3 regions of the Azospira sp. MPR-E4 genome follow, and region 3 is predicted to be linked to each of the others. Evidence: predicted binding sites of a transcription regulator. Region 3 holds the regulator's gene; each other region holds the start of a gene.
The links. The regulator HrcA, encoded in region 3, represses chaperone genes, less so after heat shock. The targets are predictions, from matches to a motif close to TNTTAGCACTCNNNGNCNNNGAGTGCTAANA.
Positions count from the first base shown of each region.

Region 1: the regulator HrcA is predicted to act here: its motif matches at 1,874-1,904, upstream of rpoH (RNA polymerase sigma factor RpoH).
Region 2: the regulator HrcA is predicted to act here: its motif matches at 2,567-2,597, upstream of AC1RTA_RS04490 (co-chaperone GroES).

Region 1 covers NZ_JBXAST010000013.1:46,409-51,127, forward strand. The annotation lists gene ilvD (dihydroxy-acid dehydratase) at 1-1,741, shown strand, start outside; gene rpoH (RNA polymerase sigma factor RpoH) at 1,937-2,794, shown strand; gene AC1RTA_RS06350 (SCO family protein) at 2,928-3,512, opposite strand; gene AC1RTA_RS06355 (glutathione peroxidase) at 3,509-3,997, opposite strand; gene AC1RTA_RS06360 (AEC family transporter) at 4,045-4,719, opposite strand, start outside.
Region 2 covers NZ_JBXAST010000008.1:74,735-79,453, forward strand. The annotation lists gene AC1RTA_RS04470 (hypothetical protein) at 353-568, opposite strand; gene AC1RTA_RS04475 (OmpA family protein) at 620-1,096, opposite strand; gene AC1RTA_RS04480 (ParD-like family protein) at 1,333-1,563, shown strand; gene map (type I methionyl aminopeptidase) at 1,560-2,384, shown strand; gene AC1RTA_RS04490 (co-chaperone GroES) at 2,680-2,970, shown strand; gene groL (chaperonin GroEL) at 3,013-4,662, shown strand.
Region 3 covers NZ_JBXAST010000053.1:11,304-16,022, forward strand. The annotation lists gene recN (DNA repair protein RecN) at 1-391, opposite strand, end outside; gene AC1RTA_RS13470 (NAD kinase) at 395-1,273, opposite strand; gene hrcA (heat-inducible transcriptional repressor HrcA) at 1,402-2,430, shown strand; gene hemH (ferrochelatase) at 2,430-3,533, shown strand; gene trxC (thioredoxin TrxC) at 3,595-4,038, shown strand; gene ald (alanine dehydrogenase) at 4,106-4,719, shown strand, end outside.

The DNA of each region.
Region 1 (4,719 bases), on a different contig from region 3:
GAACTCCTTCACCCAGTTCGTGCCCGGCCACGTGCACCTGAAGGACCTGGGCCAGCTGGTGGCCCGGGAGATCGAGGCGGCCGGCGGCATCGCCAAGGAATTCAACACCATCGCCATCGACGACGGCATCGCCATGGGCCACGACGGCATGCTCTACAGCCTGCCCTCCCGGGACCTGATCGCCGACTCCGTGGAATACATGGTGAACGCCCACTGTGCCGACGCCATGGTGTGCATCTCCAACTGCGACAAGATCACCCCGGGCATGCTGATGGCCGCCATGCGGGTCAACATCCCCACCATCTTCGTCTCCGGCGGCCCCATGGAAGCCGGCAAGGTGAAGTGGGAAGGCAAGACCATCGCCGTCGATCTAATCGACGCCATGATCAAGGCCGGCGACAGCAACTGTTCCGACGCGGAAGTCGAGGAGTTCGAGCGCTCCGCCTGCCCCACCTGCGGCTCCTGTTCCGGCATGTTCACCGCCAACTCCATGAACTGCCTGACCGAAGCCCTGGGTCTGTCCCTGCCCGGTAACGGCACCCTGGTGGCCACCCACGCCGACCGCAAGGGCCTCTTCCTCGAAGCCGGCCGCCGCATCGTGCGTCTGGCCCAGCGCTGGTACGAAGAGAACGACGCCTCCGTGCTGCCCCGCTCCATCGCCAACCAGAAGGCCTTCGAGAACGCCTTCGCCCTGGACGTGGCCATGGGCGGTTCCACCAACACCGTGCTGCACCTCCTGGCCACCGCCCAGGAAGCCGGCGTCACCTTCACCATGGCCGACATCGACGCCATCTCCCGCAAGGTGCCCTGCTTGTGCAAGGTGGCCCCGGCCACCCAGGACTACCACATCGAGGACGTGCATCGGGCCGGCGGCATCATGGCCATCCTGGGCGAACTGTCCCGCGGCGGCCTGATCCATCGCGACACTCCCACCGTGCACTGCCACACCCTGGGCGAAGCCATCGACACCTACGACGTGCAGCGCGCCGGCTCCCAGCGCACCCTGGAATTCTTCCGCGCCGCCCCCGGCGGCATCCCCACCCAGACCGCCTTCAGCCAGGACCGCCGCTACACCGAGCTGGACCAGGACCGCAGCAACGGCTGCATCCGCAACGTGGCCCACGCCTACAGCAAGGAAGGCGGCCTGGCCGTCCTGCACGGCAACATTGCCCTCGACGGCTGCATCGTGAAGACCGCCGGTGTCGATGAATCCATCTGGAAATTCACCGGCAAGGCCAAAGTCTATGAGAGCCAGGATTCCGCCGTCACCGCCATCCTGGGCGGCGAAGTGGTGGCCGGCGACGTGGTGGTGATCCGCTACGAAGGCCCCAAGGGCGGCCCCGGCATGCAGGAAATGCTCTACCCCACCAGCTATCTCAAGTCCCGCGGCCTGGGCAAGGAATGCGCCCTGCTCACCGACGGCCGCTTCTCCGGCGGCACCTCCGGCCTCTCCATCGGCCACGCTTCCCCGGAAGCGGCCGAGGGCGGCGCCATCGGCCTGGTGCGCACCGGCGACACCATCGAGATCGACATCCCCGGCCGCCGCATCCATCTGGCGGTCTCCGATGCCGAGCTGGAAAAGCGCCGCGCCGAGGAAAACGCCAAGGGTGACAAGGCCTGGAAGCCCACGGAAGAACGGGGCCGCGTCGTTTCCAAGGCCCTGCAGGCCTACGCCCTGATGGCCACCTCCGCCGACAAGGGCGCCGTGCGCGACCTGGGCCAGCTGACCAAGTCCAAGTAAGCCCGCCCACAGCGAGGCCACCGGAACCCGGCCCCAGGCACATGCCCGGGGCCGGGTTTTTCTTTGCCGGGCCCAGGCCGGCAAGACGCCCAACATGTTGATTCTTATAATGGATGGCTGAACTTTTCGCCCTGTTAGCACTCTACTGACGTGAGTGCTAAACTGTGCACAAGAAGTTCAAGGAGGACCCACCCTATGACCCAAGCTTTGACCCTGTCTCATGGCCTGCCCTCTGCGGTAGGCAACCTGGATGCCTACATCCAGGCGGCTCGGCGCTTCCCGATGCTGAGCGAGGCTGAGGAATTCGCCCTGGCCCGCCGTCTCCGCGAGGAAGACGACGTGGATGCTGCACGTCAATTGGTGCTCTCCCATCTGCGTCTGGTCATCGCCATCGCCCGGGGTTACCTGGGTTACGGCCTGCCCCATGCGGACCTGATCCAGGAAGGCAACATCGGCCTGATGAAGGCGGTGAAGCGCTTCGACCCCAGCCGCGGCGTGCGTCTGGTGTCTTTCGCCATGCACTGGATCAAGGCTGAAATCCACGAATACATCCTGAAGAACTGGCGCCTGGTCAAAGTGGCCACCACCAAGGCCCAGCGCAAGCTGTTCTTCAACCTGCGCAGCCTCAAGGCCAGCAGCGACACCCTGACCCCGGCCGAAGTGGACGAGATCGCCTACAAGCTGGGGGTCAAGGCCGAGGAAGTGGTGGAAATGGAAACCCGCATGGGTGGCCGCGACCTGGCCCTGGACGGCTCGCCGGATGACGAGGACGACAACCGGGTGGCGCCCATCGCCTACCTGGCCGACAGCGCCGCCGAGCCGACCCAGGTGCTGGAAGCCCGGGAATACGACCGGCTGCAGAGCGACGGCCTGCAACAGGCCCTGGCCGGCCTGGACGAGCGCAGCCGGCGCATTGTCGAAGCCCGCTGGCTGGACGAGGAAAACCCGGCCACCCTGCACGACCTGGCAGCCGAATTCGGCGTTTCCGCCGAGCGCATCCGCCAGATCGAGGTCAAGGCCCTGCAGAAGATGAAGGGCCTGCTGGCAGCCTGAACCGCCCGGCATCCCGCGGCAAACAGGCCGGCTCCCGTCAGGGGCCGGCCTTTTTCTTTGCCCGATCCTTGCCCGATCCTTGCCCGATCCTTGCCCGATCCTTGCCCGATCCTTTGCCCGATCCGGCGCCGGCTCAGTCCTCACGCAGCAACCGGCGCAGGTCCGCCACCACGGCGGGCACCTGGGCGTTATCCGGAATGAGGAGCCGCAGCCGTCCCCGGGGATCGTAGACGTAGGCGCCGGCCGTGTGATCCAGGGTGTAGCCCAGGCCGCCGCCCACCTCCTGGCGCACCGCGGTGATGCGGAACTCGGCCACGGTCCGGGCCAGGGTTTCCCGGTCACCCCACAGGCCGAGGAAGGACGGGTCGAACCAGGTGACGTACTCGCCCAGGCGGGCCGGGCTGTCCCGCTCCGGGTCCAGGGTGACGAACAGCACCTGCAGCCGCTGCCGCTCCTCCCCCAGGGCCTCCCGCACCGCGGCAAAGCGGGCCAGGGCGGTGGGGCAGATATCGGGGCAGGAGGTGTAGCCGAAGAAGAGGATCACCACCCGGCCGCGGAAGTCCGCCAGACGCCGGGGCTGGCCGCCCTGGTCCGCCAGGGGGCGCGGGAACTCGGCGGCGAAGGTGGCACCGCTGAGATCGGTATGGTGAAAGGGCTGGGGCGGCGAGCAGGCCGTCAGGCCCCAGCACAGCGCCACCCAGAGGAGGAGGTGCTTCACGGCAGCGCCAGCCGGACCTCGATGGCCCGGGCCAGGGCTTCCGGCTTGGTCATGGGCCCATAGCGCCCCACCGCCCGGCCCTGCCGGTCCACCAGGAACTTGGTGAAATTCCACTTGATCGCGGCCGTGCCGAGCCAGCCGGGCTGCGCCTGCTTGAGCCAGCGGAAGAGCGGATCGGCCTGGGGACCGTTGACCTCGAGACGGGCGAAGACGGGAAAGCTGACGTCGTAGTTGAGGGAGCAGAAGCTGGCGATCTCCTCGGCGCTGCCCGGCTCCTGGGCGCCGAACTGGTTGCAGGGAAAGGCCAGCACCGTCAGGCCCTGCTCCCGGTAGCGCCGGTAAAGGGACTCCAGACCCGCATATTGGGGCGTGAAGCCGCAACGGCTGGCCGTATTGACGATGAGCAGCACCTGCCCCCGGTAATCGGCCAGGGACTGCTGGCTGCCGTCGGCACGGCGGACGGAAAAATCGAAGACGCTCGTCATGGTGCAAACCCCGGTGGAGAAGCCGCCACTTTACCCCAGCCCGCCGCTCAGCCCAGGAAGCGGCTCATCCAGAGGGGCATGGTCAGCATGGAGGCCAGGGTGGAGGCGGAGATGAGCCAGGCCACGCTCTGCCCGTCGCCCCCCATGCGCATGGCCAGGATGTAGGCCGAGGAGGCCGTGGGCAGGGCGGCGAAGAGGATGGCCACGTGGTAGTAGAGGCCGGACAGCCCCAGCAGGGGACCGGCGAAGATGGCCACCAGGGGCAGCAGCAGGAGCTTCACCCCCAGGATGTAGAAGGAGGCGGAACGCACCTCGGCCTGGCCCCGCAGGCGCAGGGCCGCCCCCACGGCCAGCAGACCCAGGGCGATGGAGGCGTCTCCCAGGCGGGAGAGGAACATCTGCAGGGGCGCCGGCGGCACGAAGCCGGCCAGGTTGAGCAGGAAGCCGGAGGCGGTGGCCCAGATCAGGGGATTGCGGGCTACCTCCCGCAGGGCGCCGGCCTCGCCATGGCGGGCCAGCATCCACACCGCCGACAGGTTGGCCAGGGGCACGGCGGCACCGACGATAAGGCCCATGGTGGCGATGCCCGGGGTGCCGAAGAGCAGGCCCGCCGCCGCCAGGGCGATGTAGGAATTGAAGCGGAAGCCGCACTGGAACAGGGAGGCCAGCACCAGGGGCTTGAGGCGGAAACACTTGAGGCCGGCCCAGCTCAGCACCATGCC
Region 2 (4,719 bases), on a different contig from region 3:
TGAGAACTTTTTGCGTCAGGACGGAAGAATTTCGAGTCTCGGTAAGTGAATGATTTAATGGAAAAACGATTTGTGCGCTGCGTCAATTTTTCTTGGCGGTTATGCCGTTGCAATGGGGTGTTTTATGTCGACTGGTGCAATCGATTTATCAATGCGTAAATTGCGGAAGCGCTGTTTTGATTCGGTTTTTGGGCTTGGCAGCCCAGGTGGCCGCGTCCGCGATTAACCGCGGACGGGGAGGGTGAGGGGGTGGTGCAAATGCGGAAAGAACGGCGCCGGCATTGGTCTGGCGGGTGTCCGTCAGGGGGGTGACGGACGTTCCGGAGCGGTGCCGCTGTGAAAAATATTTTTTTCAGGCGAGGAAGTTCTGCCGTTCCTTGAACAGCTTGCGGGCGTCGGCGTGGGCCTGCTCCAGGTTGCGCAGGGCCGGATCGTCGTCGTGGGGGCAGAAGTACTCCTTGTCCTGGGCGGCCATGACCAGGGCGATGGCCGCCTCGTCCTCCAGGTCGTACTTCTCGGTAATCAGGGTGGTGACTTCGTCCAGATACTCTTCGTAGGTCATGGGCATGGCGGAATTCCAGGGAGGGGGGCGGGCCGGCGGCATGGCCGCCAAAGGGGGTCAGGGCTGCAGCACCAGTTCGACACGGCGCCAGGAACTGCGGCAGGCTTCGCTGTCGCAGGCCGGCGCCAGTTCCCTGCCCCGGGCGCGGATGAGTATCTGGGTGCCGCGGACGCCACGGCGTACCAGGGCGGCTTCCACCAGGGAGGCCCATTTCTCCGACAGGGCCAGGCAGTACTCCTTGCTGCCCAGGTGGTCCGTGTGGGCACGCAGCACCAGGCGCCGCAGCCGGTCGGCCCGCAGCTCCTCGGCCATCTGGTCGAGCAGGGGCGCCGCCGCCGGCGGCACCTCGGCATCGCCGGGGGAGAAATAGACGCTGGGGGCCTGGGGCGTGGCCACCACTTCGGCCGGGGGCGGCACGCTGGGCCGGGCCGGGGCCGGCGGCCGCGGCGCGCTGACGACGGTGGGGGCAGTGGGCGCGGCGCAGGCCGCAAGACAGGCGGCGAGGCAAAGCAGGGTCAGGCGAATGGGCTGCATCGGAATCTGGCGGGGCCGCCGCCGGGCCGTTGTCCGCCACCGGCAAGGGGCGCATGGCTGTCCGGGGCCCCGCAGCGGGACTGGGAAGCCTGCCATTATAGGGGCGGCCCCGGCCCGGGGGCGAGTCCGGGAATCGCCGCAAAGCCCGGCCCGGACCCGGGGGAACAGGATGGGCCAGAGCACAGATATTTTTGCTAGTATACGATTCGTATATAAATCGTATATTTTGAGGTGTCATGGGAATCGTCAAAATTTCAGAGCAGATGCACGAAAATTTGCGTCTCACCAGCGGCGCCTTGAGCCGTTCCATCAACGCGCAAGCGGAACATTGGCTACGTGTGGGGATGCTCGCGGAACTCAACCCGAACCTGGCCTACGCTGATATCTGCCAGTTGCTGATTCAGGCGGAACGGCAGGCTGAAGGCAGTTCTGCCGACAAGGATGCAGCGGTGGCGCAGGCGGCATGAGCGCAGCGCGAGCCGTACCCATCCGGGCGGAGGCCGAAATTGCCATGGCCCGACGCGCCGGAATGTTGGCTGCCGATGTCCTGCGGATGATTGCCGGCCATATCCGGCCGGGAGTTACCACCAATGAGCTGGACCGCTTGTGCCACGAGTACATTGTCCATGTGCAGCAGGCGATTCCTGCCAATGTGGGCTACCACGGCTACCCCAAGACAATTTGCGCCTCGGTAAACCATGTGGTTTGCCACGGCATTCCGTCCGACAAGAAGCTGAAGGACGGGGACATCGTCAACATCGACGTTGCCGTCATCAAGGACGGCTGGTTCGGCGATACGAGCAGGATGTTCCTGGTCGGCAACTCCGGCATCCTGGCCCGGCGCCTGGTGCGCACGACCTATGAAGCCATGCGGGCAGGTATACGGCAGGTCCGTCCGGGGGCCACCCTTGGCGATATCGGCCACGCCATCCAGAGCGTTGCCCAGCGGGAGAACTTCAGCGTCGTTCGCGAATACGGCGGCCACGGCATCGGCACGGTCTACCACGACGACCTGCATGTGCCCCACTACGGCCAGCCCGGTAAGGGGCTGAAACTGGAGCCGGGCATGATCTTCACCATCGAGCCGATGCTCAATGCGGGTGGCGCCGCCATCCGCCATCTGCCTGACGACTGGACGGTCGTGACCAAAGACCGCTCCCTTTCGGCCCAGTGGGAGCACATGGTGCTGGTGACCGAAACCGGTTTCGAGATTTTGACGCCCTGGCCCGATGGCGAGGGGGACTACCCGCCCATCACGCCGGCAGGCGCCGTCCTGCCCCTGTCCTGATCCTGCCATTGGGCTCTGCCGCCTACCGGAGGGGGGATTGATCGGTTCGGTGGGCTGGGTGGATGTTTGTATTTTGGATCAGTTGCTTAGCTTCCTTCCCTCGGCAATTTTCTGTCTCTCGCCATACCTGGGGACAACAATTGTGTCTGGCCACCCTTGAAATCGAAGGGGGGCGCCCCTATTATTAGCACTCGCTCGGGGTGAGTGCTAACAGGCCAGGCCTTCACCACCCCGCCTGACCGGGCCGACAGGCCCCTGAATCCCTGCAATAACTTCGTTACAAGGAGCTATCCCTATGAAAATCCGTCCCTTGCACGACCGTGTGATCGTCAAGCGCGTCGAAGCTGAGCGCACCACCGCTTCCGGTATCGTCATCCCCGATTCCGCCGGTGAGAAGCCCGATCAGGGTGAAGTCCTGGCCGTTGGCCCCGGCAAGCGTGACGATTCCGGCAAGCAGAACGCCCCCGACGTGAAGGTGGGCGACCGCGTCCTGTTCGGCAAGTACGCCGGCCAGACCGTCAAGGTGGACGGCCAGGAACTGCTGGTCATGCGCGAAGAAGACATCATGGGCGTGGTCGAGGCCTAAGCCTCTCCCCCTTTCCCATTCAACAGATTCTGGAGAATTTCAATGGCAGCTAAAGAAGTCAAATTCGGTGATTCCGCCCGCGCCCGCATGGTCGAAGGCATCAACGTCCTGGCCGACGCGGTCAAGGTGACCCTGGGCCCCAAGGGCCGCAACGTGGTGCTGGAGCGCTCCTTCGGCGCCCCCACCGTGACCAAGGACGGTGTGTCCGTGGCCAAGGAAATCGAACTGAAGGACAAGTTCGCCAACATGGGCGCCCAGATGGTCAAGGAAGTCGCTTCCAAGACCTCCGACCTGGCTGGTGACGGCACCACCACCGCCACCGTGCTGGCCCAGGCCATCGTGCGCGAAGGCATGAAGTACGTGGCCGCCGGCATGAACCCGATGGACCTGAAGCGCGGTATCGACAAGGCTGTCGCCGCCACCATCGAAGAGCTGAAGAAGATTTCCAAGCCCTGTGCCACCACCAAGGAAATCGCCCAGGTCGGTTCCATCTCCGCCAACTCCGACGCTGACATCGGCACCATCATCGCCAATGCCATGGAAAAGGTCGGCAAGGAAGGCGTCATCACCGTTGAAGACGGCAAGTCCCTGAACAACGAACTGGACGTCGTCGAAGGCATGCAGTTCGATCGCGGCTATCTGTCCCCCTACTTCATCAACAACCCGGACAAGCAGATTGCCGTCATGGACAATCCCTTCGTCCTGCTGTTCGACAAGAAGATCTCCAACATCCGCGACCTGCTGCCCGTGCTGGAACAAGTCGCCAAGGCCGGCCGTCCCCTGCTGATCATCGCTGAAGACGTGGAAGGCGAAGCCCTGGCCACCCTGGTGGTGAACAACATCCGCGGCATCCTGAAGACCGTGGCCGTCAAGGCTCCCGGCTTCGGTGACCGTCGCAAGGCCATGCTGGAAGACATCGCCATCCTGACCGGTGGCCAGGTGATCTCCGAAGAAGTGGGCCTGACCCTGGAAAAGGCTACCCTGGACGACCTGGGCCAGGCCAAGCGCATCGAAGTGGGCAAGGAAAACACCACCATCATCGACGGCGCCGGTTCCGAAGACGCCATCAAGGCCCGCGTGGCCCAGGTGCGTGCCCAGATCGAAGCCGCCACCTCCGACTACGACCGCGAAAAGCTGCAGGAACGCGTGGCCAAGCTGGCCGGCGGCGTGGCCGTGATCAAGGTGGGTGCTGCCACCGAAGTCGAAATGAAGGAAAAGAAGGCCCGCGTCGAAGACGCCCTGCACGCCACCCGCGCTGCCGTTGAAGAAGGCATCGTCCCCGGCGGCGGCGTTTCCCTGCTGCGCGCCCGCGCCAACCTGGGCAACCTGAAGGGCGACAACCACGACCAGGACGCCGGCATCAAGATCGTGCTGCGCTCCCTGGAACAGCCCCTGCGCGAAATCGTTGCCAACGCTGGCGACGAGCCTTCCGTGGTGGTGAACAAGGTGGTTGAAGGCAAGGGCAACTTCGGCTTCAACGCCGCCACCGGCGAGTACGGCGACATGGTGGAAATGGGCGTGCTGGACCCCACCAAGGTCGAGCGCACCGCTCTGCAGAACGCCGCTTCCGTCGCCGGCCTGATGCTGACCACCGACTGCATGGTGGCCGAGCTGGCCGAAGACAAGCCCGCCGCCGGCATGCCAGACATGGGCGGCATGGGTGGTATGGGCGGCATGGGCATGGGCATGTAATTCGCTCCTGCCAGCATCTGCTGCAAAAAAGCCCGGCTTGAAGCCGGGCTTTTTCTT
Region 3 (4,719 bases):
GCTGGCCGTGGATGTCCACCAGCCATTCGGCGGCCTGCCGCAGTTGCTGCAGGGTGGCGGCAGAGCCGTTGATGTAGGCCCGGGAACGGCCGCCCGCATCCAGGATGCGACGCAGCAGCAGGTCATCGTCAGCGGCGAAGTCGTTCTCCGCCAGCCAGGACTTCAGTTCGGCCAGGGCACGGATGTCGAACTCGGCCCCCACTTCGGTCTTCTCGGCCCCGGCCCGCAGCAGGCCGCTGTCGGCCCGCTCGCCGAGGACGAAGGCCAGGGCGTCCACCAGGATGGACTTGCCGGCGCCGGTCTCGCCGGTGAGGGCGCCGAAGCCGCCCTGGAAATCCAGCTCCAGCCGGTCCACCAGGACGAAATCGCGAATGTTCAGACGTTGCAGCATGGTTCAGGGCCCCTTGGGACGTTTGCTCCAGTGGAGCTTCTGACGCAGCATGGCGAAGTAGCTGTAGCCGGGCGGGTGCAGGAAACAGACGTTGTAGGCGGAGCGGCGCATGCGCACGCAGTCGTCGGGACGGATGTCGAAGGCCACCTGGCCGTCAAAGTGCACCCGGGCGTCGGCGGACTGGATCACCCGCAACTCGATCTCGCAGCGGTCCGACACCGTGATCGGCCGGTTGGTCAGGGAATGGGGACAGAGGGGCACCAGGGCGATGCCGCCCAGGGTCGGGTGCAGGATGGGGCCGTTGGCCGAGAGGGCGTAGGCGGTGGAGCCGGTGGGAGTGGAGATGATGAGGCCGTCGGCCCGCAGGTTGTAGATGAACTCGCCGTCGATGAACAGCTCGAATTCGATCATGCGGCCGATGGCGCCCTTGTCCATCACCACGTCGTTGAGGGCCTGGTTGGCGCAGACTTCCTTGCCGTCCCGGATCACCTCGGCGTCCAGGATCAGGCGCTCCTCCGGCACGAAGCGGCCGTCCAGCAGGTCTTCCATGCAGGACAGCATGTCGCAGCGGGCAATGTCGGTCATGAACCCCAGGCGGCCCTGGTTCACGCCCACCAGGGGCACCTTGTAGCGGGCCAGGTGGCGGGCGGCGTTGAGCATGGTGCCGTCGCCGCCGAGGACGATGGCCAGGTCGGCATGGGCGCCGATGAACTGGAAATCGCCGGTCATCCAGCGGCTTTCCCCCACATTGGCGGCCGTATCGGCCTCCACCAGCACCGAGACGCCCCGCTCGCTCAGATACTGGCCGAGGGAACGCAGGGATTCGGCAATTTCCGGGCTGTGGTATTTGCCAATCAGGGCAATGGTGCGGGGAAGTGCCATGGGACGCGAAGGGGAATGGTGACCGGAGCCTTTCATGGCCCGCATTAAACCACAAAACCCCCCGCCCCCGGCGGCACAGCGCGGATGCAACTCCTGGCGGCCCCGGCGATTTTCGGTAAAATCGATTCATGCTCGACAACCGCGCCCGCATCCTGCTCAAGACCCTGGTCGAACGGTACATCGCCGAAGGCCAACCGGTGGGCTCCCGCGCCCTCTCCCGCTTCTCCGGGCTGGACCTGTCGCCGGCCACCATCCGCAACGTCATGGCGGACCTGGAGGAGCAGGGTTTCATCGCCAGCCCCCACACCTCCGCCGGCCGCATTCCCACGCCCCGGGGCTACCGCCTGTTCGTGGACAGCCTGCTGGCGGTGCAGCCCCTGCAGGAAAACCAGATCCACGAGATGGAAGGGCAGCTGATCCAGACCCAGCCCCAGCAGCTGATCGGCAACGCCTCCCACCTGCTCTCGGAACTGACCCAGTTTGCCGGCATCGTCGTGACGCCGCGGCGCAAGACGCCGACCATCCGCCAGATCGAGTTTCTCGGCCTCTCGGAAAAGCGCATCCTGCTCATCATCGTCACCACCGACGGCGACGTGCAGAACCGCATCCTGCTCACCGAACGGCCCTACTCGCCGTCGGAGCTGACAACGGCGGCCAATTACCTGAACCACAATTACGCCGGCCTGGACTTCGACCAAATCCGCCAGCGCCTCACCGGCGAAATCCAGCAGTTGCAGGACGACCTGAAGATCCTCATGGCCTCGGCCCTGGAGGCCGGCAACCAGGCCTTGAACGACAGCGCCAGCCAGTACGTCATCTCCGGCGAGAAGAACCTGCTGGAAGTGGAGGAACTTTCCTCCAACATGAAGCGGCTGCGGGAGCTGTTCGACCTCTTCGAACAGAAGACCGGCCTGGTGCGCCTGCTCGACATCTCCAACAACGCCGACGGTGTGCAGATCTATATCGGCGGCGAATCGGGCCTGGCGCCCCTGGACGAATGCAGCGTCGTCACCGCCCCCTACGAGGTGAATGGCCAGGTGGTGGGTTCCGTCGGCGTCATCGGCCCCACCCGCATGGCCTACGAGCGGGTCATCCCCATCGTAGACATCACCGCCAAGCTGCTCTCCTCCGCCCTTACCTACCAGGCCAATACCTGATGCCCTTTTTCCGTCCGGAACCCGAATTCAAGCATGGCACCGCCCCCCAGACCGGGGTTCTGCTGATCAACCTGGGCACCCCCGACGCCCCCACGGCGCCGGCCCTGCGCCGCTATCTCAAGGAATTCCTCTCCGACCCCCGGGTGGTGGAGATTCCCCGCCTCATCTGGTGGCCCATCCTCAACGGCATCATCCTCAACACCCGCCCCGCCAAGTCGGCGGCCAAGTACGCCTCCGTCTGGCTGCCCGAAGGCTCGCCCCTGCGGGTACACACGGAACGCCAGGCCAAGCTGCTCAAGGGCGCCCTGGGCCAGGCCGGCCACCGCCTGGTGGTGGATTACGCCATGCGCTACGGCCAGCCCTCCGTGGCCGATGCCCTGGAGCGGCTGAAGCAGCAGAACTGCACCCGCATCCTGCTGCTGCCCCTCTATCCCCAGTACGCCGGCAGCACCTCGGCCACCGCCCTGGATGCGGCCTACGCCTGGCTGCAGCAGAGCCGCAACCAGCCGGAAATCCGCGCCGTGCGCAATTTCCACGACCATCCCGGCTACATCGCCGCCCTGGCCGCCAGCGTGCGCCAGTACTGGGCGGAGAACGGCCAGCCCGGCCCTTCCTACCGTCTCATGCTGAGCTTCCACGGTGTCCCCAAACGCACCCTGGAACTGGGGGACCCCTACCACTGCGAATGCCTGAAGACCGGCCGCCTGCTCAGCGAAGCCCTGGGCCTGCCCAAGGAGCAGGTGGAAATCTGCTTCCAGTCCCGCTTCGGCAAGGCCGAATGGCTGCAGCCCTACACCGCCCCCACCCTGCACCGGCTGGCCAAGGAAGGGGTGGAACGGGTGGACGTCATCTGCCCCGGCTTCACCTCCGACTGCCTGGAAACCCTGGAGGAGATCGCCATGGAGGGCAAGGCCGATTTCCTCGCTGCCGGCGGCAAGACCTACGGCTACATCCCCTGCCTCAACGAGCGGCCGGACTGGATCGAGGCCCTCGCCGACATCGTCACGACGCACCTTTCAGGCTGGCCCACCCGGGAAGCCCCGGACCAGGCGGCCCTGGAGCAAAGCGCCCTGCGGGCCCAGGCCCGGGGCGCCTCCCGCTGACCCCCTCTTGAAGACCGGGGCGGCGTCTCCATATTAGACAACTCTAATCAAGGAGCCCGCCATGGCCGCCCCCGAATCCCTGCACCTGGTCTGCCCCCACTGCCAGGCCGTCAATCGCCTGCCGGCCCAGCGCCTGACCGAACAGCCCACCTGCGGCCGCTGCAAGACAGCGCTGTTCACCGGCGAGCCCCTGGCAGTCAATAGCGCCGCCCTGGAGGCCCACCTGGGCCGCTCCGACCTGCCCCTGCTGGTGGATTTCTGGGCCCCCTGGTGCGGCCCCTGCCGCATGATGGCTCCCGCCTTCGCCCAGGCGGCCCGGCAACTGGAACCCCATTACCGCCTGCTCAAGCTGGATACGGAAGCCGAACCGGCCATGGCCGCCCGCTTCGGCATCCGCAGCATTCCCACCCTGGCCCTCTTCCGCGGCGGCCGGGAAGTGGCCCGCCAGGCCGGCGCCATGGATGCAGCCAACCTGATCCGCTGGCTGCGTAGCGTGGACGTCTAGGCGGTCATGCCGTCGTCACGGCGGCTATGGCACACTGAACGGCAGCCCTTTGCCCAAGGAGACTTCCATGCAGGTCGGCGTACCCAAGGAAATCAAGGTCCATGAATACCGGGTCGGCCTGGTGCCGGCCACCGTCCGCGAACTCACCGCCCGGGGCCATCAGGTGCTGGTGGAACAGGGGGCCGGCCAGGGTGTCGGCTACGACGACGGCGCCTATGCCGCTGCCGGTGCCACCATCGTGCCCGATGCGGCTTCTGCCTGGCGTGCCGATCTGGTGGTCAAGGTGAAGGAGCCCCAGCCGGCCGAATTCCCCTACCTGCGCCCGGAACTGACCCTCTTCACCTACCTGCACCTGGCCCCGGACCCGCGCCAGGCCCAGGCCCTGGTGGATTCCGGCTGCACCGCCCTGGCCTACGAGACGGTCACCGACGCCGTCGGCGGCCTGCCCCTGCTGGCGCCCATGTCGGCGGTGGCCGGGCGCATGGCGGTACAGGTCGGCGCCCACTGGCTGGAAAAGGCCCAGGGCGGCCGCGGCGTGCTGCTCGGCGGCGTGCCCGGGGTACCGGCGGCCCACGTGGTGGTGCTCGGTGCCGGCGTCGTCGGCAGCCACGCCACCCGCGTCGCCGTGGGCCTGGGGGCCGAAGTGACGGTGCTCGACCTGTCCCTGTCCAAGTTGGAGGC